One region of the Streptomyces sp. NPDC093071 genome, then DNA from elsewhere that is predicted to be linked to it. Evidence: riboswitches for the same ligand, from Rfam matches in the RefSeq annotation. Region 1 holds a riboswitch; the other holds the start of a gene.
What was found. A riboswitch is a leader RNA that binds a small molecule or an ion and turns the genes downstream of it on or off. The one in region 1 is predicted to bind S-adenosylmethionine.
Positions count from the first base shown of each region.

Region 1 (14,134 bases):
GGCAGCCGCTTCCGGGCTCGGTGGTGCGGATCGCCGACGACGGCGAGGTGCTGCTGCACGGCGAGCACGTCTTCTCGCGGTACTGGAACAACGAGGCGGCGACGGCCGAGGCGCTGGCCGACGGCTGGTTCCACACGGGTGACATCGGCACGCTCGACGAGGACGGCTATCTGGCGATCACCGGCCGGAAGAAGGAGATCCTGGTGACGGCGGGCGGCAAGAACGTCGCCCCGGCGGTCATCGAGGACCGGATCCGGGCGCACGCGCTGGTCGCGGAGTGCATGGTGGTCGGCGACGGGCGTCCGTTCGTGGGCGCGCTCGTCACCCTGGACGAGGAGTTCCTCGGGCGCTGGGCGGCCGAGCACGGCAAGCCGGCCGGTGCGACGGCGGCGACCCTGCGCGACGACGCGGAGCTCCTGGCCGAGGTCCAGCGGGCGATCGACGACGGCAACACGGCGGTGTCCAAGGCGGAGTCGGTCCGCAAGTTCCGTGTGCTGCCGGCCCAGTTCACGGAGGAGGCGGGGCACATCACCCCGTCCCTGAAGCTGAAGCGGAACGTGGTGGCGAAGGACTTCGCGGACGAGATCGAGGCGATCTACCGGGGCTGATCCCGGTACGCGCACGAAGAGGAGGCCCCGGACGGACCGTCCGGGGCCTCCTGCGTGCGCGCACCGCTCAGAGCAGCTCGCGCAGCCGCTCCGCGAGCAGGTCCCAGCGCCACTTCTCCTCGACCCAGGCCCGGCCGCGTTCGCCCATGCGGGCGCGGAGTTCGGGGTCGAGGAGGAGGGTGGTGACGCGGTCGGCGGTCTCCTCCGGGGAGTCGCCGCGCACGACCCAGCCCGTCTCGCCGTCGAGGACGGCGTCGGGGGCGCCGCCGGAGTCGCCCGCGACGACGGGCAGTCCGGTGGCGGAGGCCTCCAGATAGACGATGCCGAGGCCCTCGACGTCGAGGCCGCCGCGCCGGGTGCGGCAGGGCATGGCGAAGACGTCCCCGGCCCCGTAGTGGGCGGGCAGTTCGGCCCAGGGGACGGCGCCGGTGAAGCGTACGGATCCGGCCACGCCCGTCTCGGCGGCGAGGCGGCGCAGGTCCCTCTCGTACGGGCCGCCGCCGACGATCAGGAGGACGGCGTCCGGGACCCGGCGCAGGATGCCCGGCAGGGCCCTGATCAGGGTGTCCTGGCCCTTGCGCGGGACGAGCCGGGAGACGCAGACGACGACGGGCCGGTCGCTGAGCCCGAGGCGGGCGCGGACCGCGTCGCCGCCGGAGCCGGGGTGGAAGGTCTTCTCGTCGACGCCGGGCGGGAGCTGGACCATCCGGCCGGCGGCGGCCGGGGTGAGGGCCGAGGCGATCCGGGAGCGGGTGTACTCGCCGAGGTAGGTGATCGTGTCGGTGCCCTCGCCGATGCGGCGCAGCAGCTGCCGGGCGGCGGGCAGTTGGGCCCAGCCCGCCTCGTGGCCGTGGGTGGTCGCGACCAGGCGCCGGGCGCCGGCCCGGCGCAGGGCGGGGGCCATCAGGCCGAGCGGGGCGGCGGCGCCGAACCACACGGACGCGCAGCCGTGTTCGCGCAGCAGCGCGGTGGCGCGGGCGGTGACCCGGGGGGTCGGCAGCAGCATCGTGGTGCGGTCCCGGACGACGGTGAAGGGCTGTTCGGCGTCGAACGCGGCCGTCGCCTCGGCCCCTTCGCGGCCCCGCTTCCAGGTGGAGGCGTAGACCACGACCCGTTCGGGGTCCAGGCGGAGGGCCATGTTGTGCAGGAAGGCCTGGATTCCCCCGGGACGCGGCGGGAAGTCGTTGGTTACGATCAGGGTCTTGTGCATCGTGGCCGACAGTACGCGATCGCACCCACAGCCCGGCACCACCACTCCCCCGCGCGAGCGGGCCGACCGGACGAGGACGAGTCAGTGACGACGGGCGCAGTGGGGAAGGGCCCGCGCACGGGCCTGTGGCTTCCCGTCGGCCTCTGGAGCCTCACCCGGGTCCTCCTCCTGCTCTGCGTGTTCGACGTCGTGGAGGTCCCGGGACCGGACATCGCGTACGACGTCGAGAACATCTACCGGGGCTGGTACGAGGTGCTGCGGGCCGGCACCTATCCGCTGGACGACGTCACCTGGCAGTACCCGCCGGCGGCGGCGTTCGTGATGCTGGCCCCCGACCTGCTGCCGTTCCTCGGCTACGCGGCCGCCTTCTTCGTCCTGGCGCTGCTCTGCGACGCGCTGGTCTTCGGGCTCCTCCTGTACACGGGCCGCCGGGCGGGCCGGACGTTCCGGGGCGCCTGGATCTGGCTGGCGGGCGTCGCGCTGCTCGGCCCGACCGCGTACGCCCGGTACGACGTGATGGTGACCGCCGTCGCGGTGGCGGGGCTCCTGGCGGCCGGCCGGAGCCCGCGGGTGCTGGGCGCGCTCGCCGGTTTCGGGACGGTCCTGAAGGTGTGGCCGGCGCTGGTGCTCGTGGGCACCCCGAAGGGGCGGGCGACGCTCCGGTCCTGGTCGGCGGCGGCGGGCGCGGCGGCCGGGGTGCTGCTGCTGTGCGTGCTGTGGAAGCCGGGGGCGCTGTCCTTCCTCTCCTTCCAGCGGGACCGGGGGACCGAGGTGGAGTCCCTGGGCGCGACGGTCTTCCACGTCCTGCGGCACTTCGGCTGGGAGGGCGAGGTGCGGATGAACTACGGCTCGATGGAGTTCCTCGGCCCGTACGTGCCGGCGGTGTCGACGGCCGCGATGGCGGTGACGATCGGCGCCTTCGGCTGGCTGTTGCTCTGGCGGGTCAGGGCGCGCCGGTTCGTCTCCTCGACGGTGGCGGACGCGGCCTTCGTGGCGGTGCTGCTCTTCACGCTGACGAGCCGGGTGCTCTCCCCGCAGTACATGCTGTGGCTGGTCGGTCTGGCGGCGGTGTGCCTGGTCTTCCGGTCGAGCCGGATGGAGCGGCCCGCGCACCTGGTGGTCTGGGCGACGGCGGTGACGCAGTTCGAGTTCCCGGTGTGGTTCTGGCACGTGACGCGGAGCGACGCGCTGGGCATGGCGGTGCTGTTCACCCGCAACGGCCTGCTGGTCGCCGCCGCCGTCCTGGCCTGCCGGATCCTGTGGCGGCAGACGGTCACGGAGCCGCGCCTCGCCGCCGCGACCGTCCCCGCGCAGGCGGCACGCCCGGAGCGCGAGAAGGCCCTGTCGGGCTCGTTCCGCTGAGCGGGGACGCCCCCGCGAGGGTGATCCGGGCGAGGTACGGGCTCGCGGGGGTGCCCTCGAAGACCCCGGCGAGCGCGATGTACCCGCCGAGCGGGATCAGGTACGGGCCGACGCAGCGCAGGAAGAGCGCGCCCGCCGTTCGTCGCGGCCCGCGCCGAGCAGGTGGGCGCTGTGGATGGCGGCGGCCTGCCGGACGGCGTAGAAGGCCATGGTGGCGGCGTACATGGCCTTGGTGGCGATGCCGTGGGCGGCGGCCGGGGCGTGGGCGGGGTGGCCGGGGCCGCCGAGCAGGAGGGCGGCGAACGGTTCGCGCAGCAGGTGTCCGCCGAGCGCGAGCCCGACCCCTTCCGCCGGGGGATGCTGCGGATCGCCCGGGCGGCGGGCACGGCGGAGAAGGCCTGGCCGGCGGAGGTCCTGGAGGAGCTGGAGCGCCGGGCCGGTCAGCCGAGCTGATCCGCCACGTAGGCGCGCCAGTCCTCGGTGAAGGCCTCCGGGGTGGTGTCCAGGACGTCGTGGAGCGCGTTCTCCACCGCACCCTCCCGGCCCGGATGGGCGCCCACCGCCCGGTAGAAGGCGGTGAGCTCCGCCTCGCCCCAGCGCTCCGCGATCAGCTCGCAGGCCAGCCAGCCGCCCTCGTAGGCCCGGGCCAGGGCCTCCGCGTCCCCGCCGAAGGCGAAGTCGGCGTCCTCGGGGAGCCGGACGGGCTGCTCGCCGTCCCGGACCGCGCGGCGCAGCTCGGGGGCGGCCTGCGCGGGGGTGCGGTCCGCGTCCCGGTAGGCGATCCAGTCCGCGAAGCCCTCGGAGAGCCAGACCGGGGTCGACGGGGTGGTGTGGGCGCGGGTGGCGACGTGGACGGTCTCGTGGGTGAGGACCAGCTGCCGGCCGAAGTCGCCGAGCATCCCGTACGCGTCGGGGTTGACGATCACCCGGTCGGCGGGCGCGTCCGCCCCGCCCCTGGTCTCGCCCGTGGTGACGGCCGCTATCCCCCGGTAGGAGTCCCCCGGCGCCCCGAGCAGCTCCCCCATGGCGTCCAGGGAGCCGGGGACGAGGACGACCACCCGGCGGGCCCAGTCCTCGGGCCAGGCGCCGGTGACGGCGGGGACCGCCCGGTCGGCCGCCGCCGCGACCTCCCGGAGCCGCGCCCGGTCCCGGCCGGTGCCGAGGACCAGCGAGCGGGTGCCCCGGACGACCGTGACGTCCCCCTGCTCCCACAGCTGCCGGGGCGCCCCCTGCGCGGGCCGCTCGCCGGTCACGTACCAGCGTCCGCCGCGCTCGGTGAGGTCCAGGATCCGGGCGGTGGTGACGGGCCGCCGGTCGTGACCCCTGAGCCGGTGGCCGAGCTCGGCGCGGGCGGTGACCCGGTCGGGGGCGGTGCGCTCGACGCCGGTGACCTCGTACGACCAGCCGTCGAGCGGGACCGCCGCGAGCCGCCGGTAGACGGTGAGGGCGGCCGGGGCGTAGGCGGGGTCGAGGGCGGCCCGGTAGCCGGGCTCGTCGCGGGCGAGGAGGGCCCTGGCGTGCTCGTCGAGGAGCGCCTGGATCTCCCGGGACTCGGTCCGGGCGACGGGCCCGGTCCCCGCGCAGCCGACGAGGCCCGCCAGGGCGAGCAGCAGGGACAGCAGGCAGAAGACCGCCGGCCGTCGCGCTCCGTACCCCTGACCCGCCACGCCTCCGATCGTACGATCCGAACGGCGGACGCGGCTCCCGGGGCGGGCCCGGCCCGCCGGGGCCGGGGGCGGGGGCGCGTCCGGCTCAGACCCGGGTCACCGTCACGTGCGACATCATGTTCACCGGGTCGTAGCGGACCCGGGCGCCCGGGTAGGGGGCGTGGATGACCTGCCCGTTCCCGACGTAGATCGCCACGTGGCTGGCGTCGCCCCGGTACGTGACGAGGTCCCCGGGCTGCGCCTGCGCGAGCGGCACCTGCCGGCCCGCGTACCGCTGGGCGGCCGAGGTGCGCGGCAGGGCGATCCCGGCCTGGCGGTAGGACCAGACCATCAGGCCCGAGCAGTCGAAGGCGGAGGGGCCGGTCGCCCCCCACACGTACGGCCTGCCGACCGCGCTCCGGGCGGCGGCCACGGCGGCGGCGACCCGCGAGGAGACCGGGCCGGAGCCGACGGCGGCGGTCGGCTCCCCGGCCGGGCCGCCGAAGGCCCCTTCGGCGCGGGCGTCCTCGCGGCCGCCGGTGCGGGAGGCGCGCTCGTCGAAGTCGGCGCGCTGCTCGGCGGTGAGGGAGGCGAGCACCCGGCGGGCCTCGGCGAGCTTGCGCTCGACGATGCGCTTGTGGCGGGCGACCTCGGTCCGGCTGCGCTCCAGCTCGGCCAGGACCGTGCGGGCCTCGCTCCGCTGCTGGCCCAGGCGGCGCTGCTCGCGCCGGAGTTCGCCGAGCGCGTCGCTCTGGCGGGCGGTGAGCCGGTCGAGGGCCGAGGCGCGTTCGAGGTAGCTGTCCGGGTCGGAGGAGAGCAGCAGGGCGAGGGCGGGGTCGATGCCGCCGGAGCGGTACTGGGCCCCGGCGAGCGAGCCGAGGACGCCCCTCATGCGGTTGACGCGCTCCTGGCCCCGGGCCAGTCCGTCGCGGGCCCGGGAGACCGTGCGGCGCAGCTCGTCCGCCTTCTCGTCCGCCGCGTTGTAGCTCTCGGTGGCCCGCTCGGCCTCCTCGAAGAGGCGGTCGACCGTGGTCCGGGCGGCCCCGGTGCCGGCCCCGGGGTCGGCGCTCGCGGGGACGGCCCCGAGGGACGCGGCCGCGGTGGCCGCCGCGGCGGCGGTGAGGACGGTGACCCGGGCGGGTCGGCGGTGGGACGCCACGGATCGCGCTCCGTTCGGCTCGACGCAGACTGGCGCGGCAGACAGTAGCCGCTGCCACCCCCGCGTCCAACGAAGGCGCCGGGCACGCAAAGTGACGCCCCGCCGGAGAACACAGGTCACCGGCGGGGCGTCGGGTCAGCGCGGGTCGCGGGGAACCACCCGTTCGGGCGGCATGACGCGGCGGGTCGCGGGGTCAGCCCCCGATGCGGACGCCGAACTGGAACGTCCCCATGTAGTCCATGGACTCGTAGCGGACGCTGGCGCCCGGCTTGGGGGCGTGCAGGATCGTGTTGTTGCCCGCGTAGAGGCCCACGTGCGACAGGCTGTTGAAGAAGACCAGGTCGCCCGGCTTGAGCTGGCTGCGGCCGATCTTCACGCCGTCGTTCTGCTGGGTGTAGGTGACGCGGCTGAGGTCGGCGCCGGCCTGGCGGTAGGCCCACTGGGTCAGACCGGAGCAGTCGTACGCGTTGGGGCCCTCGGCACCGGAGACGTACGGCTTGCCGATCTGGGTGGCGGCGGCGCTGAGCGCGGCGGCGCCGAGGCCGCTCGCGGGGGCCTCGTTGCCGAGGTCGAGGCGCTCGCCGGCGGCGCGGCTGGCCCGCTGCTCCTTGGCCCGCTCCTCCTCCGCGATCCGGGCCTTCTCGGCCGCGGTGAGGGTGTTGAGGAGCTTCTGGGCCTCGGCCAGCTTGCCCTGGTACTTGCGCTTCTTGTCGCCGAGGGACTTGCGGACGCTCTCGAGGTCGCCGAGCTTCTCGGTGGCCTCGGCGCGCTGCTGGGAGAGGGTGCGCTGCTTGGCCTGGATGGCGGTGAGCACGTCGGCCTGCTGGGCGCTCAGCTGGTCGATCGCGGACGCCTTGTCGAGGTAGGTGTCCGGGTCGCCGGAGAGGAAGAGCTGGAGGGCCGGGTCGATGCCGCCGGAGCGGTACTGGGCGCTGGCGACCGAACCGATCTTGTCGCGCAGGGCGTTGAGCTCCTGCTGACCGCGGGCCACCTTGTCCTGGAGCTGACCGATCTCCTTCTGCAGCTTGCCCCGGCGCTCGTCGGCCTGGTTGTACTGCTCCGTGGCCTCCTCGGCCTCGTGGTGCAGCGCGTCGACCTTCGACTTGACCTCGTCGATCTTGGGCTTGGCGGGGGCCGCCTGGGCGCCGGACTGGGCGGTGAGGGCGACGGCCGCGGCCGCGGTCACGGTGAGCACGGTCACGCGGGTGCGGCTCGGCTGCTTGGGTCGACGGTGGGACGCCACGAAGGCGATCTCCTTCTTCCTCGAGCCGCCAACCGGTCAGGGGCAGGCGGTTCCTCCGCCGTCACCCCGGATGGGTGATCAACCGCGCGAAGGTTCGAGCCCCGACCCTAGTGACCGAGTTGTGATCATTCAAATCCCACCGGAGAAAATCTCGCTCACGCACCACATTATTTACATACATCGCACGGGCAGTGAGGGGCGGTTGACGGTCCGCCGTCCACAATCCGGGCATAAGGGCCAGGAGTTACGAGGGGCTACGAGAGCCGCGAAAGCCGCTTCAGCAACAAGGCGGACGCGACCGGACGCGCCCCCGCCTTCGCCACACCGTCGGCCACCTCGCGGTCCGTGGAGACCACCACCACCGGCCGCCCCGGCGGCTCCGCCCGCACCAGCTGCCGGATCAACTCGTCGGCCGTGACACCGGGCTTGGAGAACAGCACCCGCACCCCGCGCGGCGGCGCGAGCAGCACCGGGGCCGCCAGCTCCGCCCCGTCGAAGACGCAGGTGACCTCGGCGCCCGAGCGGGCCGCGAGGGCCGAGAGCCCGCCGAGCAGCCGCAGCCGCTGCTTCTCCAGCGGCATCGTCGGATAGCCGGTCTTGGTGACGTTGTAGCCGTCGACGACCAGATGGGTCTGCGGCAGCGACAGGAGCTGGTCCAGCAGCGCCGGGTCGGTCTCGGAGAGCGCCCGCGCCGCGATGTCCTTCGGGGACATCCGCCCCGGCTCCACCGCGTCCACGGTGTCCGCCGGATGCGTCGAGACGGGCGGCAGCGCGAGTTCGCGGCGCAGCCCCTGGGCCGCGTCGAGGACCGTGTCGAGCAGCAGTCGCAGCCGCATGTCCTCCACCGAACGCCCCTCGCGGGCGGTCCTGCGACTGGCCTCCAGGGCCGCCTCGACCTCGCCGAGCCGGGCCCGCAGCCGCCGGCTCTCGCTCTCGGCGGCCGACACCTGGGCCGCCGACTCGGCCCGCGCGGCCTCGATCTCGCCCTGGACCTTGCGCAGCGCGGCCTCGCCCCGCTTCACGTCGCTCTGCGCGCTGCGCAGCTTGCGGTGGAGCGACTCGGCCTCCTTGCGGGCCGCCTCCAGGTCGTGCCGCAACTGCTCGGTCTCGCCCCGGGAGCGGTCCCGGGCGGCGGCCAGCTCCTCGCGCAGCCGCTCCAGTTCGCGCCGGCCGGCCTCGTCGGCCCGCTCGGCGTCGGCCCGCAGGGCCTCCTCGCCCGCGGCGGCGACCAGCTTGACCCAGCCGGGCGGACGCAGCACGTAGGCGGCGGCGGCCACGTCGACGGGGTCGGCCGCCGCGGGCGGGGCGCCGCCCTCGACGGCTCCGGCCAGCTCGGGCTGGCCCTGCTTGAACCGCTCGCCGATCCGCTGCCGGAAGAGCGGATCGCTCTCCAGGGCGGCCGCCATCGCGTTGCCGGCGAACTTGGCCCGCCGGCTCGCGGTGAAGCGGGCGTACTGCCGCAGGGGCGCGGGCAGCTCCGCGACGGTCAGCCCGCCGAAGGCGTCCGCGACCAGCGCGACGACCCGCCGCCGCACGCCCTCCGGCAGCGGGTGGTCGAGCGTCTCGGCAGCGTCACCTGCCGCGCCGGCCGGCTCTCCACCGTGCGCGGGCTGCTCCACGATCCGTCACCCCTATGTCGTCCGCGCCGTCCCTCAGGAGGCGGCGCCCGGCCTGTCCACCAGTTCGATCCGGTCCACCGCGTTGCACCAGCGGCAGCGGACCGACTCGATGGTCTCACTGACCACCTGCCGCTCCTCGACCGTCGGCTCCCCCGCGAGGTCCAGATGGACGTACTCGACGACCTTGGACGAGCGGGTCACGTCGAAGCGGGTGAGGTTGCCGCAGAGCGTGCAGCGCCAGCGGGTCTCGGCGGTCGGCAGGGGAACCGTCGTCATCGAGCCGTCCTTCTTCCTGTTGCGTGGTACTCAGGTGCGGGAGCCGCGGTGCGCCGTCGAACTGCGGTCGTACTGCCCGCAACCCTACGGCCTCACGCGCGGGCGGGGGCACGGCGAGGCACTCTGTCCACTTCGTCCCGGGTGCGCCATCATCGGCCCATGATCGATTGGCGAAGCGCGGTGACCGGCACACTGCGGGGCGCCCGCGGCGGACCCGCGGTGACGTACGGGCTCATCGCCGCCTGCTGCCTCCTCTTCGCGTTCGGCCCGGTCTCCGGGCTGAACCCGGCGTACGGCACGGGGGACGCGCTCCTGGCGGCCCAGGGGTCGTACTTCCGCCGCTGGGGGGTCGTCCCCGCCGAGCTGATGAGCGGTGAGCCGCGCGCCCTGCTCACCCCGTTCACCGCGCTCTTCGTCCACGGCAGCTGGCTCCACCTGCTGGGGAACATGCTCTTCCTGTACGTCTTCGGCGCGATGGCCGAGGAGCGCATGGGCCGGGTCGCCTTCGCCCTCTTCTACCTGGCCACCGGCTGCCTCGCCCTCGCCGGGTACGCGGCGGCGCACGCCCACAGCGAGCAGACCCTCGTCGGGGCGTCGGGGGCGATCTCCGGGGTGCTCGGCGCCTTCCTCTTCCTCTTCCCGCGGTCCCGGGTCACCAGCCTCTTCCCCTTCCTCCTCTTCCTGCCGCTGCGCTTCCCCGCCTGGATCGTGCTGATCTTCTGGTTCACGCTCCAGTGGATGGCCGCGCGGGCGGCGGGCGCGGGGCCCGGCGTCGCCTATCTGGCTCATGTGGTGGGCTTCGCGATCGGCTTCCTCTACGCCTGGGTGCGCTATCGGGGTGGGGATAGAGTGAAGGCCCCAGCCGCGGCGACCGAGGGAGAAAGCCAGCCGTGATCACCGCGATCGTGCTCATCAAGACCAGCGTGGACCGCATCCCCGAGATCGCCGAGTCGATCGCGGCGCTCGACAGCGTCAGCGAGGTCTTCTCGGTGACCGGTACGTACGACCTGATCGCCATGGTCCGGGTGCCGCGCCACGACGACCTCGCGGACGTGATCCCCGGCAGCATCAGCAAGATCCCGGGCGTCGAGGCCACGGACACGCACGTCGCGTTCCGCACGTACTCGCAGCACGACCTGGAGGCGGCCTTCGCCATCGGTCTGGAGTCCTGAGGCTCCGTACGCGCGCACAGGGTGAAGGGGCCTCCCGGTCGGGAGGCCCCTTCACCCGTACGAGTGAGTGATCAGCCGCGGTCCGGGACGCAGCGGCCGTCCTCGGTGCGGTACTTCCACTGGGCGCCGTTCCGGACGAGCTCCTTCACGGCGCCGACGAACCGCTCCACGTGCTCGTCGGGCGTACCGGCGCCGAAGCTCACCCGGATGGCGTTGAGGGACCGCTCGCCGGGGGCCGCCTCGGGGGCGCCGCACTCGCCCGGGTCCTGCGGGTCGCTGCCGAGCAGGGTGCGGACCAGCGGGTGGGCGCAGAAGAGGCCGTCGCGGACGCCGATGCCGTACTCGGCGGAGAGCGCGGCAGCGAAGTGGGAGCTGTTCCAGCCCTCCACGACGAAGGAGATGACGCCGACGCGCGGGGCATCGTCGCCGAAGAGCGAGAGGACCCGGACCTCGGGGACCTCGGCCAGGCCCGCGCGGACCGTGGCGATCAGGTGGTTCTCGCGGGCGACGAGGGCGTCGAAGCCGGCCTCGGTGAGGGCCTTGCAGGCGGAGGCGATCGAGTAGACCCCGATGACGTTCGGGGAACCGGCCTCGTGCCGGGCCGCGGTGGTGTGCCACTCCACGTCCACACCACCGTCGGCCCGACGCGCCACCTTGCGGGAGGCGCCGCCGCCCGCGAGGTAGGGCTGGGAATCCTGGAGCCAGTCGGCGCGGCCGGCGAGGACGCCGGAGCCGAAGGGCGCGTACAGCTTGTGCCCGGAGAAGGCGACCCAGTCCACGTCGAGGTCGGTCACGGAGACCGGGTGGTGGGGCGCGAGCTGGGCGGCGTCGAGCACGATCCGGGCGCCGTGGGCGTGCGCGGCGGCGGCCAGCTCCTTGACCGGCCACAGCTCGCCGGTGACGTTGGAGGCGCCGGTGACGCAGACCAGGGCGGGGCCGTAGGGGTCGCGGTCGGCGAGGGCCCGCTCCAGGGTCTCGACGGCCTGGGCCGGGGTGCGGGGCGCGTTGAGGTAGGTGACCCGGGCGTCGCGCCACGGCAGCAGCGAGGCGTGGTGCTCGGTCTCGAAGACGAAGACCTGGCAGCCGGCCGGGATCGCGGCGGCGAGCAGGTTGAGCGAGTCGGTGGTGGAGCGGGTGAAGACGACCTGGTCGCCGGGGCGGCAGTCGAGGAACTCGGCGACGGTGGCCCGGCTGTTCTCGAAGAGGTCGGTGGAGAGCTGGGAGAGGTAGCCGGCGCCGCGGTGGACGCTGCCGTAGTAGGGGGCGTACGCGGCGACGTCGTCCCAGACCCGCTGGAGGGCCGGGGCGCTGGCCGCGTAGTCGAGCGCCGCGTAGGTCACCTCGCCGCCGGTGACGAGCGGGACGGTCACGTCCCGGCCGAGGACGGGCAGCGGGGCGGCGCAGCAGGGGTCGGCGGACTCGGTGGCGGCGGTCTCGACGGCCTCGGCGACGACGGTGGTGACGGCGGTGGCGGCGGCGTTCGGGCGTGCGGACATGGCGGTATCTCCCGGCGGGCGGTGCGGAATGGCTTCGGTGGTCCCGTACGCGGCCGGACACGGCGGGGTACGGGTGAGGCCTCGGAAGACGTGGGGGTACGCGGAAGGAACCCTGATCCGAGGGTGAAGAAGGGGCGGATTCGCCCTATCGCATTCGCTTGCTCACGGAAAAAGCTCCTCGAGAGACCAGGACCCCTGGTGTTCGAGGGGTCCGCGCTTGCCGTAGACCTCGCTGCCTACGGCCTGGTCATCACCCGGGGCACCCCGCCACGGACGGAGGGTTGCCGGACAGCAAGCCGGGGCCAAAACGCTGTCACTCGTGACCTGAAGAGCATCCTGCCACATGATCGCGGATGCGCAAGACCCCGGTCCGCATGGTGGACCGGGGCCGTACGGCGAAGGGGCCGGAGACTACGCGTTGCTGACGGCGATCCAGCGCTCCAGGGCCCGGCGGGCGGCGCCGGAGTCGATCGCCTCGGCGGCCTGCGCAATGCCGGCGCGGATCTGCTCCACCAGGGTCCCGTCCCCCGGCGCGAGGGCCGCGAGGGCCGCCGCCGAGTTGAGCAGCACCGCGTCCCGCACCGGACCGGTCTCCCCCGCGAGCAGCCGGCGGGCCACGTCCGCGTTGTACGAGGCGTCCGCGCCGCGCAGCGCCTCGACGGGCACCAGGTCGATGCCGGCGTCGCGCGGGTCGAAGGCCTCCTCGCGCACCGCGCCGTCGCGGACCACCCAGACCCGCGAGGTGGCCGTGGTGGTCAGCTCGTCGAGCCCGTCGTCGCCGCGGAAGACCAGGGCGGAGGAGCCGCGCTCGGCGAGCACCCCGGCGATGATCGGGGCCATCCGGGCGTCGGCGACCCCGGTCGCCTGGGCCCGGACGCGGGCCGGGTTGGTGAGCGGACCCAGGAAGTTGAAGGTGGTCCGGATGCCGAGCTCCTTGCGGGCCGCGGCGACGTGCCGCAGCGCCGGGTGGAACTTCACCGCGAAGCAGAAGGTGATGCCGGCCTCCTCGGCGACCTCGGCGACCCGGCGCGGGGTCAGCTCCAGGTTGACGCCGAGCTTCTCCAGGACGTCGGAGGCGCCGGAGGCGGAGGAGGCCGCCCGGTTGCCGTGCTTGACGACCTTGGCGCCGGTGCCGGCGACCACGATGGCGGACATGGTGGAGATGTTGACGGTCTTGGCGCCGTCGCCACCGGTGCCGACGATGTCGACGGAGGGGCCGGGCACCTCGATCGTGTTGGCGTGCTCGTACATCGTCCGGACGAGCCCGGCGATCTCCTCGACGGTCTCGCCCTTGGCGCGCAGGGCGACCGCGAAGCCGGCGATCTGCGCGTCGGTGGCCTCGCCGCGCAGGATGCGGTCCATGGCCCAGGCGGTGTCCTCGGCGCTCTGGTCGCGGCCGGACAGCAGGCCGTCCAGGACGACGGGCCAGGAGCGGCCCGCCGTGGTAGGTCCTCCAGCGGGGGTCGCAGCGCTCATGGCAGCTCCTGGTCATCGCGACGTGACGGATACGGCCCCACCCTATCGACCCCCGGGGACGGCAAAGAGCCCCGTCCATCGGATGGACGGGGCTCTCGCCGTGGCGAACTTCAGGTGTTCAGGCGATCAGTGGTGGCCGTGGCCGCTCTGGATCTCCTTGTACTCCTCGACGGTGGGCTTGGCGATCTGGCTGTCCTCGCCGTAGTAGCCCTTGTTGAGCTTGACCCGCAGCTTCTCCAGGCGGCCGATCTTCCGCTCGACGCCGTTCTCGTCGACGGCCGGCGGCAGCTCGGCGGGCGCGTACTGCTCGTGCGCCGTGAGGCGGTGCAGCTCGCCCTGGCTGAGCGGCTCGTGGACCTCGACGAACTCGCCGTGCGGCAGGCGCTTGATGATGCCCGACTCGCGGCCGTGCAGCACCTTGTCCTTGTCCCGGCGCTGGAGGCCGAGGCAGATCCGCTTGGTGACGATGAACGCGATGACCGGACCGGCGAAGAAGAAGATCCGCACGAACCAGGTGATCGAGTTGATCGACAGGTGGAAGTGGGTCGCCCAGAGGTCGTTTCCACCACCCACGAGCATGATCATGTACGCGGTGATCCAGGCGACGCCGAAGGCGGTGCGCGTCGGAGCGTTGCGCGGGCGCTGCGCGATGTGGTGCTCGCGCTTGTCGCCGGTGATCCAGGACTCGATGAACGGGTAGACCGCGATCGCGCCGAGCACCGCCGGGAAGATCGCCAGCGGGATCATCACGCCCAGGACGAGCGTGTGGCCCCAGAGGTTGATCTCCCAGCCCGGCATCACACGGATCAGACCCTCGGCGAAGCCCATGTACCAGTCGGGCTGGGCGCCGGTGGACACCTGGTCCGG
Region 1 is NZ_JBIVPH010000003.1:355,462-369,595, forward strand. Features, by position in the region: gene ACIQD7_RS12910 (AMP-dependent synthetase/ligase) at 1-608, shown strand, start outside; gene ACIQD7_RS12915 (glycosyltransferase family 4 protein) at 676-1,818, opposite strand; gene ACIQD7_RS12920 (glycosyltransferase 87 family protein) at 1,903-3,180, shown strand; gene ACIQD7_RS12925 (hypothetical protein) at 3,424-3,633, shown strand; gene ACIQD7_RS12930 (hypothetical protein) at 3,621-4,847, opposite strand; gene ACIQD7_RS12935 (NlpC/P60 family protein) at 4,933-5,985, opposite strand; gene ACIQD7_RS12940 (NlpC/P60 family protein) at 6,179-7,228, opposite strand; gene ACIQD7_RS12945 (NYN domain-containing protein) at 7,483-8,847, opposite strand; gene ACIQD7_RS12950 (hypothetical protein) at 8,881-9,123, opposite strand; gene ACIQD7_RS12955 (rhomboid family intramembrane serine protease) at 9,283-10,017, shown strand; gene ACIQD7_RS12960 (Lrp/AsnC family transcriptional regulator) at 10,014-10,295, shown strand; gene ACIQD7_RS12965 (aminotransferase class V-fold PLP-dependent enzyme) at 10,367-11,791, opposite strand; SAM riboswitch class IV at 12,000-12,116, opposite strand; gene trpD (anthranilate phosphoribosyltransferase) at 12,203-13,267, opposite strand; gene ACIQD7_RS12975 (cytochrome bc complex cytochrome b subunit) at 13,394-14,134, opposite strand, start outside.

Region 2 (14,134 bases), on a different contig from region 1:
TCCAGGAGCGGGAGCAGGTCCTTCACGGAGGAGATCTTGGAGTTGACGATCAGGAGGTAGGGGTCGTCGAGCGACGCCTCCATGCGCTCCATGTCGGTGGCGAAGTACGCCGAGATGTAGCCCTTGTCGAAGCGCATGCCCTCGGTGAGCTCCAGCTCCAGACCGAAGGTCTGGGACTCCTCGACGGTGATGACGCCTTCCTTGCCGACCTTGTCCATCGCCTCGGCGATGAGCTCGCCGATCTGGGTGTCGGCGGCGGAGATGGAGGCCGTGGAAGCGATCTGCTCCTTGGTCTCGACATCCTTCGCCTGCTCGAGGAGGGCGCCGGAGACGGCCTCGACGGCCTTCTCGATGCCGCGCTTGAGGGCCATGGGGTTGGCACCGGCGGCGACGTTGCGGAGGCCCTCGCGGACGAGCGCCTGGGCGAGGACGGTGGCGGTGGTCGTACCGTCGCCGGCGACGTCGTCCGTCTTCTTGGCGACTTCCTTGACCAGCTCGGCGCCGATCTTCTCGTACGGGTCCTCGAGCTCGATCTCCTTGGCGATGGAGACACCATCGTTGGTGATCGTGGGGGCGCCCCACTTCTTCTCGAGGACGACGTTGCGGCCCTTGGGGCCGAGGGTGACCTTGACGGCGTCAGCGAGCTGGTTCATGCCGCGCTCGAGACCGCGCCGGGCCTCCTCGTCGAACGCGATGATCTTGGCCATGTGAAGTGGTCCTCCCGGACATGGGGTGGATAACGCTCCAGGACCGCGCCGACGCCCGCGACGGACGGCCTCCGCATCTCCGCGTGGTTCCTTGCCCCACCCGGCCGGCGGCCTCGTCTGCCCGATCCTCGTAGCACTCTCACCTTCCGAGTGCTAACGCCAATGATTAGCACTCGCCCTAGGAGAGTGCAAGCGACTCTCGGGTTTCGGGAAGGGGCGGCTGGGGTCAGAGGGGTCCGGGAACGCGCGAGGGGCCCGCGTCCCCTGGGGGATGCGGGCCCCTCGACGGCGTTGCGTCGGTGGCCGATCGCGCCTCGCTCAGACGGCGAGCTTGACCATGTCCGCCTGCGGACCCTTCTGGCCCTGCGAGATCTCGAACTCGACTCGCTGTCCCTCTTCGAGGCTGCGGTAGCCATCCATCTGGATCGCGCTGTAGTGGACGAAAACATCCGCACCACCGTCGACCGCGATGAAGCCGTAGCCCTTCTCCGCGTTGAACCACTTGACGGTGCCCTGAGCCATGCCTAACTCCCCTGTTACTGGCCCTTGCGCGGGGCCGCACTTCACGAACCCCGGGTCAGACCCTGCGCCGGAACGCGTCGACCGCCGCTGAATGTATCTGTCCAACTGCCCTCTGCAACAGGCCATTCGGGCGAGAATTCTGGGCAGCGCGGAAAGGAGGATTGGGGAGATTCCCCTGAATCGCGGGGCAAGTCGGGCCCGGCAAAGCGCGCAGAAGGTGCACAACGCGCACACAGTTTGACTGCTTCTTGTCAGGTCGAGGCGCGTTTTCATATGCGCCCGGCATGAGCAGCGGAGGGGACTTCCCCAACTCTACCGCGCTCAACCATGCAGAATTGCCCCTTCCGCTTATGGACGCGGAAGGGGCAATTCAAGAAAGTCGGGACAACGGGAACCGCCCGTCGGATACCGCTCGGCGGATACGGCTCAGCAGCCGCCGGCGACCGCCGGGATGATCGAGACGCCGGAGCCGGCCGGGGTGGCCGTCTCCAGGCCCTGCTCGAAGCGCACGTCGTCGTCGTTCACGTAGACGTTCACGAAGCGGCGCAGCTTGCCCTGGTCGTCCAGGACGCGGGCGGCGATGCCCGTGTGGTTCTTCTCCAGGTCGGCGATGACCTCGGCGAGGGTCGCGCCCTCGGCCTGGACCTCGGACCGGCCGCCGGTGTAGGTGCGGAGGATGGTGGGGATGCGGACGTTCACTGCCATGACGTGCGTGACCTTTCGGAGGGCCGGAGGGCCGGGGTACCGGGTGCCGGAGAGCCGGGGTGCCGGGGGATGCTTCAGTGCGCCAGGCCGGCGTCGCGGAAGGCGTCCAGGCTCGGGCGGATGGTGACGGTCTCCCGAGAGGTGTCGGCCACCGCGTCCAGGGTCTTGAGCCCGTCGCCGGTGTTGATGACGACGGTGGTGAGCTCCGGGTCGATGAGGCCGTTCTCCACGAGCTTGCGCGCGACGCCGACGGTCACGCCGCCCGCGGTCTCGGCGAAGATGCCCTCGGTCCGGGCGAGCAGCTTGATCGCGTCGACGACCTGCTCGTCGTTCACGTCCTCCACCGCGCCGCCGGTGCGGCGGGCGATGTCGAGGACGTACGGGCCGTCGGCCGGGTTGCCGATGGCGAGCGACTTGGCGATCGTGTTCGGCTTCTGGGGCCGTACGACCTCGTGGCCCTCCTTGAAGGCGACCGACACCGGGGAGCAGCCCTCGGCCTGGGCGCCGAAGATCTTGTACGGCTTGTCCTCGACGAGGCCCAGCTTGATGAGCTCCTGGATGCCCTTGTCGATCTTGGTGAGCTGGGAGCCGGAGGCGATCGGGATGACGATCTGGTCGGGGACGACCCAGCCGAGCTGCTCGCAGATCTCGTACGCGAGCGTCTTGGAGCCCTCGCCGTAGTACGGGCGGAGGTTGACGTTCACGAAGCCCCAGCCCTCGCCGATCGGGTCGCCGATGAGCTCCGAGCAGAAGCGGTTGACGTCGTCGTAGTTGCCCTCGATGGCGACGAGGTCGCCGCCGTAGACGCCGGCCATGACGACCTTGCCCTCTTCCAGGTCGTGCGGGATGAACACGCAGGAGCGGAAGCCGGCGCGGGCGGCGGCGGCGCCGACGGCGCCGGCCAGGTTGCCGGTGGAGGAGCAGGAGAGGGTGGTGAAGCCGAAGGCGCGGGCGGCCTCGATGGCCTGGGCGACGACCCGGTCCTTGAAGGAGTGGGTCGGGTTCCCGGAGTCGTCCTTGACGAAGAGCTTGCCGGGGGCGACGCCGAGCTCGCGGGCGAGGTTGTCGGCCTTGACGAGCGGGGTCCAGCCGGGGTTCAGGTTCGGCTTCTCGGCGACGTCGGCCGGGACGGGCAGGAGGGGGGCGTAGCGCCAGATGCTGGCGGGGCCGGCCTCGATGCGCTTCCGCAGTTCCTCGGGGTCGCCGGCGGGGAGGTCGTACGCGACTTCGAGCGGGCCGAAACAGAGCTCGCAGGCGAAGATCGGGCCGAGGGCGAAGACTTCACCGCATTCGCGACAGGAGAGCCCGGACGCGGGACCGAGGTCGACGGTGGTGGCGGGTGCGACGGTCTGAACAGCCATGGAGGGGAGGCCCTTTCTCCTCATCTTTCTCAATGGCGAATTTTTCGCCATGAGACGGATTTGGCACCTTCCCTAGCCGGGGGCCCCGATGGATCACGAGACGAACCGACTGGAGGGTTGCCGGGGCTTCAACGGGCCGTTTCCCTCTGCCCCTCTGGATGAGCGGTATTCGATTGTGGGGAGGGCCGGGACTTTCGTTCCTGCGCTCCGACGCGTACGCCACCCCGACGTGCACGGGGTCGCTGCGTTGTTCAAGACTGTAACCGAAGGCCCGGGTGCTTGGACGGCCCGTCCGAACCGCGAGATGGAGATCACGTGCTGGAAGAGGTGGAGCGCTGGCTGTCCCGGCGGTCCTGGTCCGTGGCGGACCGGCCGCTGGAGCGGATCCTCGCCGCCAAGCGTGCGACGACGGTCAGCGTGGTGCTGCCCGCGCTGAACGAGGAGGCGACCGTCGGGGACATCGTGGCCGTGATCCGCCGCGAGCTGATGTCGGAGGCGGTGCCGCTCGTCGACGAGCTGGTGGTGCTCGACTCGGGTTCCACGGACCGGACGGCGGAGGTCGCGGCGGCGGCCGGGGCGCGGGTGGTCGCGCGGGACGACATACTCCCCCGGATACCGGCCGTGCCCGGCAAGGGCGAGGTCCTGTGGCGGTCACTGATGGTGACGAGCGGGGACGTGGTGTGCTTCGTCGACGCGGACCTGCGGGACTTCTCCGCGGACTTCGTGACGGGGATCGTGGGCCCGCTCCTGACCGACCCGGACGTGGACCTCGTCAAGGCGATGTACGACCGCCCGCTGGACGGATCCCCTGGTCAGGGCGGCCGGGTGACGGAGCTGGTGGCGCGCCCGCTGCTCAATCTGCACTGGCCGCTGCTGGCCGGCTTCGTGCAGCCGCTCGGCGGCGAGTACGCGGCCCGCCGCTCGCTCCTGGAGCGGCTGCCCTTCCCGGTCGGTTACGGAGTGGAGCTGGGCCTCCTCGTGGACGCGCTGCACACGGTGGGCCTGGACGGGCTCGCGCAGGTGGACGTGGGGGTCCGCAAGCACCGGCACCAGGACGGGCGGGCGCTCGGCCGGATGGCGGCGACGATCTACCGGACGGCGCAGCTGAGGCTGTCGCGGGGGCACATGGTGCGGCCGCTGCTGACGCAGTTCGAGCGGGGCGAGCGGGGCTTCGAGCCGCGGACGTACGCGGTGGACACGGAGGAGCGGCCGCCGATGGCGGAGATCGCGGAGTACGCGCGGCGACGCGTGGCGTAACGCGACCTTATGACCCGTTTTACATACATTCACTGTCCATGGATTCCATGGGCTTCGGACGACGTACGGGCAGGGCGCTGGCGGTGGCGGGCCTGACGGTGGTGGCGTGGGCGCCCGCGGCGGCGGACGCGGCCCCGGCGCCGCCGGTCCCGGCCCACGCGTCCCCGGCCCACGCGTCCCCGGCGCCGGGCGCACCGGGAAAGGCGGTCACTCCACCCCACCCCCGGGGGAACGGGGAACGCCTCTGGCTGCTCGGCGGCCTGGTGACGGCGCTCGCGGCGGCGGGCCTGGTGGCGAGGGCGGCCCTGCGCGACCACCCCGCCCCCTGAACCCCCGGGGGTTCCCGCTGACCCTCCGTGGCCGGATCACCCTCGTCTTGTATACGTACGTTTGAGCGTTTCCGGGACGGGCTAGGTTCGCCACATGGCTACTGTGCTCGTGGCATCCAACCGGGGTCCCGTCTCGTACGTGCTCGGCGAGGACGGCTCGCTCGACACCCGCAGGGGCGGCGGCGGCCTGGTCTCCGGCCTGAGCGCCGTCTCCTCGCAGGACAGCGTGTGGGTGTGCGCGGCCCTCGGCGAGGGCGACCGGGAGGCGGTCCGGCGCGGGGTCGGCGAGCCCGGCGTGCGGATGCTGGACATCGATCCGGACGTGTACGCGGACGCGTACAACGGCATCGCGAACTCGGTGCTGTGGTTCCTCCACCACCACCTGTACGACGTCCCGCGCGAGCCGGTGTACGACGCGGAGTTCCGGCGCCGGTGGGAGTCGTACCGCGCCTACAACCGCGCCTTCGCGGAGGCGCTGGCCGGGGCGGCGGACGAGGGGGCGGCGGTCCTGGTGCAGGACTACCACCTGGCGCTGGTCCCCGGGCAGCTCCGGGAGCTCCGCCCGGACCTGCGGATCGCGCACTTCACCCACACGCCGTGGGCGTCCCCGGAGTACCTGCGGATGCTGCCGGACGACGTCCGCGAGGAGCTGCTGTGGGGGATGCTCGGCGCGGACGAGCTGGGCTTCCACACCTCGGCCTGGGCGGAGGCCTTCGCGGCGGGCGCGCGGGTGGAGGGCACCGGGACGCGGGTCGCGGTGCATCCGCTGGGCGTCGACGCGGAGGAGCTGCGGGCGCTCGCGTACCGGCCGGCGGTGGATGAGCGGCTGGCGGAGCTACGGGCCGAGGTCGGCGACCGGAAGACCATCGTCCGCGTGGACCGCACCGAGCTGTCGAAGAACATCCTGCGCGGCCTGCTGGCCTACCGCGAGCTCCTGACCACCCGCCCCGAGTGGCGCGGCCGCGTGGTCCACCTGGCGTCGGCGTACCCCTCGCGGCAGGACCTGGAGGTGTACCGCTCGTACACGACCTCGGTGGCGGCCCTCGCGGAGGAGATCAACGCGGAGTTCGGCACGGAGGACTGGACGCCGGTCCTGGTCTCGGTGAAGGACGACTTCACCCGCTCCCTCGCGGCCTACCGCCTCGCGGACGTGGCCCTGGTGAACCCGGTCCGCGACGGCATGAACCTGGTGGCCAAGGAGATACCGGTGGTCTCGGAGCAGGGCTGCGCCCTGGTCCTCTCCCGCGAGGCGGGCGCGTACGAGGAACTGCGCGAGGACGCCCTCACGGTGAACCCCTTCGACGTCTCGGAGACCGCCGAGGCCCTCCACACCGCCCTGACGATGCCCCCCTCCGAACGCGCCGACCGCACCAAACGCCTGGCAACGGCGTCGACGGCCCTGCCGCCCCAGCGGTGGTTCCTTAACCAGTTGGAGGCGCTCGGGAGGACGTCGTAGGGCCTGACGCGGGGCGGTCCGGCTCCGCCGCTGCACCTGCCGAACTACGCAATGCCGGCGTTCGACGCCGAGGGGCGGCCGGTGGGCTACGCGTACGGCAACACGGTCGAGAGCGGGGACCGGTGGTGGAAGAGGATGAGCGGCGTGGACCCCACCCCCGCCCTCACCCGCTCCCCGACCCTGACCCTGATCCTGGTCCTGGTCCTGGTCCTGAAGGAGATCGGCGCGCCGCATCCACGACGAACTCCTGGCCGGTCGCGACGAGGCGTACGTGTCCCTGATGGTCAACGCGTCGGCCGGCGACGGAAAGGTCCGGCGGGTCTACGAATCCTGGGGCTACGAGGCGATCGGCACGAGCCGCCCGTCCCCGGAGTCCCCCGTGCTCACCGCGATGATCCGGCCGACGGGGGTCGGTGCCTGACGGGGACGGGACTCACTCGTCGCCGTCGTCATCCCCGCCGTCGATGACGGTCAGCCCGGCGCCCCTCCGCGTGTACGGGTCGGGGGCGTCGGCCGGGATGCCCTGGACGGCACGGCCCTGGGCAGCTCCGTTGCCGTTGAACGCGAAGTCGGGCCGGATGCGCCAGTTGCGGCCGTCGGGGTAGATGAACCCGGCCTCGGAGAGCTGCTTGAGGCTGCGCGAGACCGAGGACTGGGCCATGCCGACCTGCTCGGCGAACTTCACCTGGCTCTCGACGATCACCAGGCCGTGGTCCTTGCGGTTCTGAAGCGCACACATCCGGTGGAACAGCTTGTACGCGCTGACACTCAGGTCGGCGTCCGCAAGCGCCATGTGAGCCGCGTATCCCATTGTGGTGAACCCTCCTCCCCGGAACCAGAGACTTCCCGTGACGGAGACCGAGGAGTGAACAGTCAGGTCGGCGATCTCACCGGTGGTCCTGTTCACGGTTTCAATCCGAGTAACCCTTCGGCCTGCACGCACAGAGTACCCCCACGGGTGAATAGAAGGCAGGCAGAACTGCATGAGATGATGCAGCCCCGACCGGTTTTCATCCAGCTCTGGATACTCTAGCGGAAAATTCCAGTACTGGATGATGTCATCCAGTACTGGAATCCAGTGGGAGCGATCTCGCAGGTCAGCGGCCCGGCCCGGTCGTTCCGTCTTGAGTACACAAGGGGCACCCGCCGTACGGGAGCGTGCGGGCCGTCGCGGGTCGAGGCCGGGATGGCCATAGGAAGCGCGGCCGGGGCCGGTGGGTGGTTGCCGTGCACACGTGGCGGGTGCTCCTTCGGCTCGCCCGCCGTCTGGGCGGGCTTTCGTGGGCCGGGGTCACGGCGGGGCGGGGCTCAGCGTCGGATGGCTTCCACCACGCTCAGGCGGCGGGCCCGTAGGGCGGGGAGGAGGCCGGCCAGGAGGCCCGAGGCCGCGCTGACGGCCAGGCCGACCGTGGCCGTGGACAGGGACAAGGGGGTGAGGGGGAACCCTCCGAGCGTGCTGCCCAGGGCCGCGCCCGCGGCACGGGAGAGGATCGCCGCGAGCAGTACTCCGGAGGCACCTCCGGCGAGGATCACCAGGGCCGTCTCCGTGAGTACCAGCCAGGCGATGACGCCTGGGGAGGCCCCGAGGGCGCTGCGCAGGCCGAACTCCTGGGTCCGCTCGCGCACGCTCATCAAGCTGACGTTGGCGACCCCGAGGACGCCCACCCCGAGGGCGACCGCTCCGATCACGCCGAGGACGGTGCTTAGCGAGCGGGTCGCGGCGGCGAAGTCGTCCGCGCGGTCGACGCGTTCGGCCGTGGCCTGCGCCGCCGGGTGCCCGGCGGAGGCCAGGACCCGCTTCAGCGTCGCCGGCACCGTGTCCTTGCCCGCGCCCGAAGCCCCGTCGCCGGAGAGCAGATACGTCTGTACGGAGCCGGCCGGGCCGGAGAGCCCCGCAAGAGCGGGATGCACGCCGTCGGCGCGCGCGGAGTGGAGCGGTACGAAACCGAGGTCGCCCTCCGACTGGAACCGCATCAGCGGACCGTCCGCCGCGACCCCCACGATCCGCAGCCGCAGGTCGGTGGGCCGCCCCACCAGCAACTCCCCGCCGATCAGCGACGAGGCGTCCGCCACCCCTCCCCCGGTGGCCGTCAGGCTCCTGAGCGCGCCGGGCGAGAGCACCACGGGCAGGGCGCCGTCCCGCGCGTCGTCCTCGGTCAGCCACCGGCCGCCGCTGAGCGGCACGGGTGCCACGTCGGCGATCGAGGGGTCGACGGCGAGCAGCCCGAGGACCGCGGAGGGCGCCGGTCCGGAGGTGGAATCCCGCACCCGGGCCTTCACCTCGCCCACCCGTACGGCCCGCCCCCACGCCCGGACCCCGGCGCCGGGCGCCCCGGCCGCCGAGGCCGAACCGGCCAGCAGCACCTCCGAAGGGGCGCCCTGGGCCGTCACCCGCCAGGTCCCGGCCCGCCCCTGGGTCAGCTCCACCGTCTCGGTCATCGACTGCCGTGCGCCCTGGCCCAACTGCATCACCAGCGAGAACGCCGTCACCGCCACGCAGATGCACAGCCCGGTCACCAGCGACCGCAGCCGGTTGACCCTGATCTCCTCCAGGCTGCCGGTGAGGATCCGCCTCCACATCATCGACTCCCCGCCTCCGTCCGCCCGTTCGCCTCGTCGGCGATCTCGCCGCGCACCAGATGGATCCGCCGGTCGCAGCGGTCCGCGATCTCCAGGTCGTGCGTCACCAGGACCAGCGACCGGCCCTGGTCGGCGACGACCGAGAGCAGCAGGTCCACGATCTCGTTGCCCGTGTCCGGATCCAGCGCCCCGGTCGGCTCGTCCGCCAGTACCACGCGCGGTGCGCGCATCAGCGCGCGGGCGATGGCCACCCGCTGCTGCTGCCCGCCCGACAGTTCCGCCGGGCGGGCGTGCTCCTTGCCCGCCAGACCCACGTCCGCCAGCAGCCTGCGGGCCCGGCGGCGCCGACCGCGCCACTCGGCGACGCTGCCGCACAACTGGGGCAACGCCACGTTGTCAAGGGCATTGTGACGAGGCATCAGGAGATAGTCCTGGAAGACGAAGCCGAAGGTGGCACCGCGGAACCTGGCCACCTGGGCCGACTTCCTCGCCCACACGTCCCCGCCGTCCACGCGAAGGCTGCCCCGCTGCGGCGGCGTCAGCGCTCCCAGGACGTTGAGCAGGGTCGACTTCCCCGACCCCGACCGGCCGAGGATGGCGACGGACTCGCCCGCGCGTACTTCCATGGACACGCCGCGGAGCACGTCCAGGGTGGTGCCGTCCGGCTGGTCGAAGGAGGCGTGGCAGTCGGTCAGGCTGAGGGTCACCGCTGCTCCTCCGAGCGGGCGAGGACCGTCTCACCGGGCCGGAGCCCTTCGGTGATCACGTACGCGAGTCCGTCGGTGGGGCCCAGCACGACGGTCCGGTCCTCGGTGCCGCCGTCCGCGGTCCGTACGGTGACCAGACCCTTCTCCCCGGCGGCCAGCCGGATGGCCGAGGCGTCCAGGACGGTGGCCCTGGGCAGGTCGACGACGGTGATGGCCATGGTGCCGACGAGCCCGGCGTAGACGCGTACGGAACTCGGGACCGCGCAGGACGCGGAGATCCCGGACGCGTCCTCCGCACCGCCCGCTCCGGCGGTCGTACCAGCACCGGCGGTCGTACCAGTGCCCCCGGTCGCACCGGCACCGCCGGTCGCACCCGCGCCCTCCGCCGTACTCGACCCGCCGACTCCCCCATCAGGTGCCGCCCCAGCCCCTTCCCCCGGCTCCGCGCCGCGGTACGTGACGGGCGTGCAGGAGAACTCGGCCGGGCCTCCGGTGATCTTGATGACGGCGGCAGCCCGCGCGGCCTGCGGGGTGTCGAGCCGGTACATCAGGACCGGCGGCACCGCGGCGGACGTCTCGAACCCCTCGGGCCGTACCTCGGCACCGCCCCCCGTCCCGAGGACGAAGCGGCCGGCCGCCGGGGCGGTGATGGTCCGGGTCCGCCCCCTCGCGGCGGAGACCTTCGCCTCCAGCCGGGAGATCTGCACGTCCAGCTTCTCCAGCTCCTGCCCGGCGACCAGTCGGGTCCTGACCAGTTCGCTCCCGGCGGTGGCCTTCTCCTCGCCGGTGGCCTTGCGGTGGTTCTCCTCCGCCTGGTCCACGTCGACGTCCAGCAGCCTGGCCCGGTCGGCCCGCTCCCGCCGGGCGTCGGCCAGCTCGGTCTCCATGTCGGCCAGGCTCTTCTCCCCGGTCGCGGGGACGTGGCGGCCGAGCACCGTGCCCTTGGCGACGCGCGTCCCGTCGGCCACGGACCATTCGGCCTCGCGCGCGTCGGACGGCCCCACCGGGTGCGGCTGCCGCGCCCGGATCTGGGCGTCCAGGGTGACCACGGACCGGAAGGGGCGTTCCTGCACGAGGTGTTCTACGGGCGCGGGCCCCCCGGAGGAACGCTCCCCCGGCTCCTCGGAGTCCACGGCCAGAGCAGCGGCAACCGCGGCGGCGGCGACCACGACGACCGCGGCACCGATGGCGATTCCCCGCGCGGATCGCGCCTTCGCGCGCCCGGCTCGGCGCTTGCTCACTTCACGCCCGCGCAGTTGGCGACGTGGTAGTCGCGCGCCTCCTGGACATCGCCGAGCTCGACCTTGTCGGCCAGCGTCCGGAAGTAGTCGGCCTGCTCCGCCTGGCCGCGGTCCTCGTTCGTCTTGGGCAGCGCGGCGAACTTCTCGAAGGCCGGGCCGCTCTTCTCGCCCTTGGCCACGGCGTCCACGACCGCCTTGATCGTGCGGCAGTCGTCCCGGGTCCTGAGGGTCTCCAGGAGCAGTTCGTCGGTCACCTCGAAGCCGCTCCGCTCGCCCTGCTTCCGTAGCATCTCGACCTCCGCGGGGTCGTACGCGGCGACGGCGTCGGCCGCGTCGGAGCCGCTCCCGCAGGCCGTGAGCGCGAGGGAGAGGGCGAGGGCCGCCCCGAGGGCGCCGAATCCGCGACGGGCCGTGGTGCTTCGCATGGACACGAGATGTTTCCTTTCCGACATGGTTCTATGCTATCCATAGAACCATGCGATCCAGTCAACTACTCAAGGGAGCCCTTGAGCTGGCGGTTCTCCTGGCGCTGGACCGACGCAAGTCGTACGGCCTGGAGTTGGTGGAGCGGCTGCGCGACGCGGGGCTGCGGGACGTCGCCGACCCGTCCGTCTACGGAGTGCTGCGCCGCCTGGAGAAGGACGGCATGTTGACCGCCTCCCTGGTCCCCTCCACGGCCGGCCCCGCCCGTAAGTACTACGAGCTGAGCGGGTCCGGGCGAGAGGCCCTGGCGGAGGCGAACGGGGAATGGGCGCGGCTCGCGGGAGCGATCGAGCGCCTGGCCGACAGAACGGAAGGGAATCCTGAATGAACGCCGTCAGCGGGCCGGTGGCCGAGCGGGACCGGATGGACGAGTACGTGGCGGAGGTCGCCGACCACCTGTTGGCCCTTCCGCACCGCGAACGGGCCGAGACCGTCGCCGATCTGACCGCCCATCTGCGCGAGGGCGCGTCCGTGGAGGACCTGGAGAGCCCCGCCGCGTACGCGCGGCAGCTCGCCGAGGAGGCGGGGGCGCACAACCGGCCCCTCACCTTCATGGGCCTGACCTCACGGTCCTGGCCCACTCCCGGCGAGTGGGTGGCCTCCGGCCTGCGCGGGGTGGCCGCGCTCTACCTGCTGGCGATCCTGTGGTCGGTGACCCTCGGCATCGGGTCGGACGTGATCGCCGCGGGCGGCCCGCTGCTCCCGGCCCTGGACCACGGCGTGGGGGAGGTCATGCGGGTCCCGCAGATATCCGGGTCCGAGCGCCTCGGCGCCCTGGTCCTGCTGCCCCTGTCCTGGGTCGCGGGCCAGCTGGCGACCGGTCTGCTCCTGGAGCGGAACCCGGCCTGGCGGGGACGGCTGCGCGTGGCCACCCGTGGGGCGGTGGCCGTACTGGCCCTGGTGGCCGTCTACATCGTCGCCGACCTGTTCCGCTGAGCAGGCCCGCTCCACGGGAGCCGGCCCGCTCCGTCGATGCCCCCGCATCCGCGACGCTCCCTGCCCCGTGGGGCGGGGAGCTGGCACACTGGGGGCGGGGTGCTCGGACAAATTGGCGTTGTCCGAGCACCTCGCCCTTTCCGGCGGTCGCGGCGCGGAAGGATCAGCGAATTCAGCGGGTTCAGCAGCTTCAGTAAGTGATGCTGCCGGAGACGTCGGTGACACCGTTGCCCGGCAGGATGCCGTTGGTGTCGGCCGACCAGTTGCGCTTCATGGCCAGACGGAAGCACTTGCGGCCCAGGCTCGACCAGGCGCCGCTCTTCTTCTCGTGGATGGTCTTCTCGCCACCGGCGGTGCCCAGGTCGTGGCAGTTGATCAGCGTGACGCCGACGCCGCCGGCCGGACCGTTGCCGACGTAGACGGAGACGTCGCCGCTGGTGGTGCGCTGGGTGCTGAAGTACTTCATCTTGCCGCCGCTGTCGACCTCGCCGCTCCACGTGGCGTAGGCGGCGGAAGCCGGGGTGGCCATCAGAACAGCGGTGGCGGCGGCGGTGGCGACCGCCGCGAGAACGCGTCCTCGACGCATGATTTCTCCTCGTTTCGGAAACTGCCGCTGACTGCGGCGAGACGAGATCTTGTCATGGCCGAAAGACACTCCCTGACACCTCGACAGGGGCGGGGGATTCCCTTACGCGAAAGCGGAGTAGTTCATTCTGAAACGGGTGAAGTACCACGCGCCGACAGCGCACCCAAGGCTATGACCAGCGAAAAGGCTCAAGATCCACTCCACATGGGCCGGTCAATCACCTTCAACCGCCTTGCGCACGAGTGAAGTTGCAACACCGCCCGACGGGCAGGAGGAAGCTTCCGAGATAAGACCCAGATATCCGATTGGGAAATTCTCGTCCGCTATCTGAGGAATATACCGAAGGGCCGGACTTTGCCCGGCAAAGCTTCCCGCGCACAGCAAATCCGTTGAGTGGTCCACCTCACAGGCGGAAAAGGCCCTCGTCAACAACAGCGCCGGACGGCGCGAAAACGTCACACCCGCCCCACCGGCCCCGCCCGCCCTCAGTCCCCCCGCACCGCCTCCCCCAAAGCCGTCAGGAAGTCCACCACGCCCGCCGGGCCCGGGACCGAGAGGTCGGCGCGGTCGGAGAGTTCCGGGACCTCGCCGGAGTCGCTGCAGAGCAGGAGGCCGGGGGTGCCGTCGGAGCGGAGCTTCTCCACGGCGGCGAAGGCGGGCAGGTCGCCCAGGTCGTCGCCCGCGTAGAGGACGGCACCGGCGCCGGTCTCCCGTACGTACGAGGCGAGTGCCACGCCCTTGTCCACGCCCGGCGGCCGCAGCTCCAGGACCATCCGGCCCGGCTCCAGGACGAGGCCGTGGTCGGCGGCCAGGTCGGCGAGGGGGCCCTTGAGCGCTTCGAAGGCGCCTTCCGGGTCGGTGGCCCTGCGGGTGTGGACCGCGACCGCGCGGCCCTTCTCCTCGATCCAGACGCCCGGCCAGGCCCCGGCCCGGTCGAGGAAGCCCGGCAGCTCGGCGCGGACGGCGGCCACGCCCGGGTGCACGGGGGCGGCCCGTACGGTTCCCGTGGCGGCGTCCCAGCGTTCGGCGCCGTAGTGGCCGAGGACGACGAGGCCCTCCAGGCCGGCGGCGCCGGCGAAGCCGCCGTTGCGGACGGCGACCCCGGCGGGGCGGCCGGTCACGACCACGACGGAGGCGACCCGGGGCGCGAGGGCGGCGAGGGCTGGCACGGCCCCGGCGTGGGCGCGGGCCGCTTCGGGGTCGGGCACGATGTCGGCGAGGGTGCCGTCGAAGTCGAGGGCGACGACGGTCTCCTCCGGCCGCG
Region 2 is NZ_JBIVPH010000004.1:640,570-654,703, forward strand. Features, by position in the region: gene groL (chaperonin GroEL) at 1-707, opposite strand, end outside; gene ACIQD7_RS19985 (cold-shock protein) at 1,026-1,229, opposite strand; gene ACIQD7_RS19990 (MoaD/ThiS family protein) at 1,656-1,934, opposite strand; gene thrC (threonine synthase) at 2,009-3,295, opposite strand; SAM riboswitch class I at 3,313-3,460, opposite strand; gene ACIQD7_RS20000 (glucosyl-3-phosphoglycerate synthase) at 3,611-4,552, shown strand; gene ACIQD7_RS20005 (hypothetical protein) at 4,591-4,881, shown strand; gene ACIQD7_RS20010 (trehalose-6-phosphate synthase) at 4,976-6,337, shown strand; partial or broken gene ACIQD7_RS20015 (GNAT family N-acetyltransferase) at 6,389-6,758, shown strand; gene ACIQD7_RS20020 (hypothetical protein) at 6,771-7,130, opposite strand; gene ACIQD7_RS20025 (ABC transporter permease) at 7,646-8,920, opposite strand; gene ACIQD7_RS20030 (ABC transporter ATP-binding protein) at 8,917-9,624, opposite strand; gene ACIQD7_RS20035 (hypothetical protein) at 9,621-10,865, opposite strand; gene ACIQD7_RS20040 (hypothetical protein) at 10,862-11,290, opposite strand; gene ACIQD7_RS20045 (PadR family transcriptional regulator) at 11,341-11,676, shown strand; gene ACIQD7_RS20050 (hypothetical protein) at 11,673-12,284, shown strand; gene ACIQD7_RS20055 (hypothetical protein) at 12,475-12,870, opposite strand; gene otsB (trehalose-phosphatase) at 13,356-14,134, opposite strand, start outside.
Region 2: another riboswitch for S-adenosylmethionine. It lies ahead of thrC (threonine synthase); the one in region 1 lies ahead of ACIQD7_RS12965 (aminotransferase class V-fold PLP-dependent enzyme).